2 regions of the Pauljensenia sp. UMB3104 genome follow, and region 1 is predicted to be linked to the other one. Evidence: riboswitches for the same ligand, from Rfam matches in the RefSeq annotation. Region 1 holds a riboswitch; the other holds the start of a gene.
What was found. Region 1 has a riboswitch for ZMP and ZTP ahead of glyA (serine hydroxymethyltransferase). Riboswitches for the same ligand answer to the same signal wherever they lie in the genome.
Positions count from the first base shown of each region.

Region 2: it holds a riboswitch for ZMP and ZTP, as region 1 does, so the genes downstream of both, purH (bifunctional phosphoribosylaminoimidazolecarboxamide formyltransferase/IMP cyclohydrolase) here and glyA (serine hydroxymethyltransferase) in region 1, are expected to answer to the same signal.

Region 1 covers NZ_JASONN010000016.1:27,671-29,870, reverse strand. Annotated here, with positions in the region: gene glyA (serine hydroxymethyltransferase) at 1-1,252, opposite strand, end outside; ZMP/ZTP riboswitch at 1,292-1,376, opposite strand; gene QP415_RS08145 (sugar transferase) at 1,686-2,200, shown strand, end outside.
Region 2 covers NZ_JASONN010000023.1:31,623-33,822, forward strand. Annotated here, with positions in the region: gene QP415_RS09280 (cell division protein PerM) at 1-1,235, shown strand, start outside; ZMP/ZTP riboswitch at 1,239-1,323, shown strand; gene purH (bifunctional phosphoribosylaminoimidazolecarboxamide formyltransferase/IMP cyclohydrolase) at 1,347-2,200, shown strand, end outside.

The DNA of each region.
Region 1 (2,200 bases):
TCAGCTTCTTGACACGAGCGCGCAGGGCGTCCACCTCAACGTTGCCGCCGGACGCGCCCTGAGCCAGGGTCGTGCCGATGATGTCCGCAACCTCGGCGAAGTCCTCGGCATCGAAGCCGCGCGTCGCGAGGGCGGGGGTGCCGATGCGCAGGCCCGAGGTGACGGCCGGCGGACGCGGGTCGAAGGGGACAGCGTTGCGGTTGACGGTGATGCCGACCTCGTGCAGGAGATCCTCGGCCTGCTGGCCGTTGAGCTCCGACTCGACGAGGTCAACGAGGACCAGGTGGACGTCGGTGCCGCCGGTGACGAGCTTGATGCCAGCCTTCTTCGCATCGTCCGCACCCAGACGCTCCGCAAGAATCTGCGCGCCCTCGAGAGTACGGCGCTGGCGATCCTTGAACTCCTCGGTCTGCGCGACCTTCATGGCGATGGCCTTCGCGGCGATCACGTGCATGAGGGGGCCGCCCTGCTGGCCGGGGAACACGGCAGTGTTGAGCTTCTTGCCCCACTGCTCGCCGCGCGAGGACAGGATCATGCCGGAACGAGGCCCGCCCAGGGTCTTGTGGACCGTCGTCGTCACGACGTCGGCGAAGGGGACGGGGTTCGGATGCAGGCCCGCGGCGACGAGGCCGGCGAAGTGAGCCATATCCACCCAGAGGGCGGCGCCAACCTCGTCCGCGATGTCGCGGAAGGCCTGGAAGTCGAGGTGACGCGGGTAGGCGGACCAGCCAGCGATAATCACGCGCGGGCGCTCGGCGAGGGCCGCCTCGCGGACCTTCTCGGGCTCGATGCGCATGGTCTCGCGGTCGACCTCATAGGCAACAGCCTTGTAGTTCTTGCCCGAGAAGTTCAGACGCATGCCGTGGGTCAGGTGACCGCCGTGGGCCAGGGACAGGCCCAGGATCGGGTCGCCGACGTTCGCCATCGCCATGAGGGCAGCGGCGTTGGCCTGCGCGCCCGCGTGGGGCTGAACGTTGACGTAGTCACCGCCGAAGACCTGCTTCGCACGCTCGATGGCCAGCGATTCGGCAACGTCCACGAACTCGCAGCCGCCGTAGTAGCGGCGGCCCGGGTAGCCCTCGGCGTACTTGTTGGTGAGGACCGAGCCCTGCGCCTCGAGGACGGCGCGCGGAACAAAGTTCTCCGAGGCGATCATCTCGAGGGTGTCACGCTGGCGGCCAAGCTCGGAGTCCAGGACGGCCTGAATCTCAGGATCCAGCTGGGCCAGTGTCATGTCATTGAGGGAATCCATGGGGTTCTCCTATTGATCATCCGATGATGGTTGGCAGTGGCCTCTAGCCCAGGCGGGCGGCTATCGATGCCGACGCGTCGCTCCCCGGTGGTGGCCCACCTATTCGCCAGTCACGACACGCTCATCAGTTTATCTCTCGGCGGTTTTCTATGCATTCTGCCAAGGTGTCAGCAAGCTACCAGCCGGTCACGGCACGTTCCGATCGCGCATGCACAACTCGCCAGGTGCACGAAATCACAGCGTTTTTTCGCTTGTACTTAACCCTTTGGTTAGCAACCAAGCTAACCATATGGATAGACTAGGGTTAACACCTAACGGTGACTGAGTTGCGCCGGGAGCATTTACCTAGTAACTCTCCCAGTCTGGAGCGGTTTTCACTGCTCTAACCGACATGCAGCATTTGAGTTTGAGGAAGTAGAAGGAAGACGCACAGATGACAACTTTGACGAAGCCCACTGCACGGGCCGCCTCGACGGCCCTCGCGTTCGAGCACGCGTCGGATCTTGCCGCGTCCGCCGACAATGCGATCAAGCGCATGTGCGACTTTTTCGCTGCTCTCATCGGCATTATCCTGCTGACGCCGCTCTGGATCATCGTCGCCCTCATGGTGCGCCTCAACGACGGCGGCCCCGCCTTCTTCAAGCAGGAGCGCGTGGGCCTCAATGGAACGACTTTTACCATGTATAAGTTCCGCACCATGCGAGTGGACGCCGAAGAGCTCAAGGCCTCCCTCATGGAGGCCAATGAGGCAGACTCCTCCGCCGGAAATTCGATCATGTTCAAGATGGCTAACGATCCGCGTATTACGCGCATCGGTTCCTTCCTGCGCAAGACCTCTATCGACGAGCTTCCCCAGCTGTTCAACGTCCTGCGTGGCGATATGTCGCTCGTGGGCCCGCGCCCCCCGCTCCCCAGCGAGGTGGCTCAGTACGAGCCCCGCGTGATGGG
Region 2 (2,200 bases), on a different contig from region 1:
GGGGAGTGCATTACCGTGCGATCCCGACGCTGGCGGGCGCGCTGCTGATCGTCCTTGTGCGCCTCTTGCTGCGCAATACGGCTGGTTTCCCGCGCAGTGCGGCGCTGTTTGCTGTGCCCGGTTTTCTTTTGACGTCCTGGCTGCTCGCGGGTACGTCGGGCACTCATGCGCACTGGTGGACGGGCACGATTGGCGGCGTGCTGATTCCGTTGATTGGCTCGGTGTGGTTTGTTGCGTCGGGGTATGCGCGCGATCATGAGGCTCCGACGATGCAGCACTGGATTTCGGGTGGCCTGAAGTTGGGGGGCCTGTCCGTGGCGGTGCTTGCGGGCGCGTCGCTCGTTGCCGCGATTGTTGCGCTTGTGGCTGGTTGGGGTCGGATGGCTGGGATTCAGGAGATCCTGGGGGCGGCCTCGGGCGCGGATACGGCGTTTATTGTCGGTGCCCAGCTGGCGTTTGCGCCGACGGTCATGGCGTGGGCGGCTGCGTGGTGGTCGGGTGCGGGTTTCCTGACGGCGACCGATTCGCTGCATTCTCCGGCTGTGGCGGGCACTGGCCCGATTCCGCCGATTCCGCTGCTGGGTGCTGTCCCGGAGACGGCTCCTGGTCTGTGGGTGATTCTCGCGCCGATCGCGCTGGGGGTTGGCCTGGGCATCGTCGCGGCGCGTTCGTTCCGTCGTGAGCACCTGCTGCACCAGAGCGCGCAGGGCGTTCTGGCCTCGTTGATCGTCGCGGCCGTGACGGCCCTGTGGATGTGGAGCGCGACGATGAGCCTGGGCTCCGTGCGCCTGGCGTCGATGGGGCCGCGCGTGGGGTGGGCGACTGTGGCGCTCGTGCTTGAGATTGCCCTGCCCGCGCTGATTATCGCGTTGGCGACCCACCCGACGACGCGTGCGCTCCTCGGCGAGGGCGCGGGCCGCGTGCGCAACGAGGGCGAGGCCTTGCGTCGCCGCGCCGCCGAGCGTGCCTCCCGTGTGGGCACAGCCGCCTCGACGACTGACGAGGCCTGGGCTGAGGCTTCCGACTCCGCTGAGGACAGCGCCGGGGACGACGGTGCCGACGAGGCCGGGGCTGAGAATCTCGAAGCGGAGGCCGATGGGGGAGAAGCGGACGAGATGCCCGAGGAGGCTAGCGAAACGGCCGCCGACGAGCCCGTGGACGATGAGTCCGCGCAGGCCGAGGGTGACGCGGATGACCCCGAGACGAGGGCGACGCGGCGCGAGGGCCTGAACTAGACTGGGAGGTGCCGCGACTGGCGAGGGTGGATGACCACCGGGGAGCGGCTGCATTTCCCGCGAGGCGTCGCCCGCCTGGGCGCCTGGGTTTGGTCTCAACCTGGAGGAACTATGTCCGTCTCACTGGACAACCTGGAACCCATTGACGTGCGCCCGATTAAGCGGGCCCTGATTTCTGTGTATGACAAGACGGGCTTGGAGGACCTTGCGCGTGCGCTGGGTGAGGCCGGTGTGGAGATCGTCTCCACGGGCTCCACGGCCGCTCGTATTGCGGCGGCTGGCGTGGCCGTCACCCCGGTCGATGACGTGACCGGTTTCCCGGAGGTGCTCGAAGGTCGTGTGAAGACCCTGCACCCCTTCATTCATTCCGGCATCCTGGCCGATCAGCGTAAGGCTGCGCATCGCGAGCAGATTGCGCAGCTGGGGATCAAGGCGTTTGACCTGGTCGTGTGCAACCTGTATCCCTTCCAGGACACGGTTGCCTCGGGCGCGTCCTTCGATGAGTGCGTTGAGCAGATCGATATTGGCGGCCCGTCCATGGTGCGTGCTGCCGCGAAGAATCACCCGTCGGTTGCGGTCGTGACCTCTCCGGAGCGTTACGCGGATGTCGCCGAGGCCGTGGCGGGGGAGGGCTTCACCCTTGAGCAGCGCCGCGAGCTGGCTGCCGAGGCCTTCGCGCACACGGCGACCTACGACCTGGCGATCGCGGGTTGGTTTGCCGACGAGCTGGATCTTGAGGATGTGCGCGAGACCCTCGACGAGGCTGCCGAAACCCACCTGGACGCCTCCGACGCGGCGTTCCTGGAGTCGCTGGGCTACCAGACTGAGGAAGACTACGTGGTGGAGGTCCCCGAGGAGGAGGGGCAGGCCTCGGGCATGCCCGTGTTCGTCGCCGACGCGTTCGAGCGCGTGGAGTCGCTGCGCTACGGCGAGAACCCGCATCAGGGCGCGGCCGTCTACCGTGA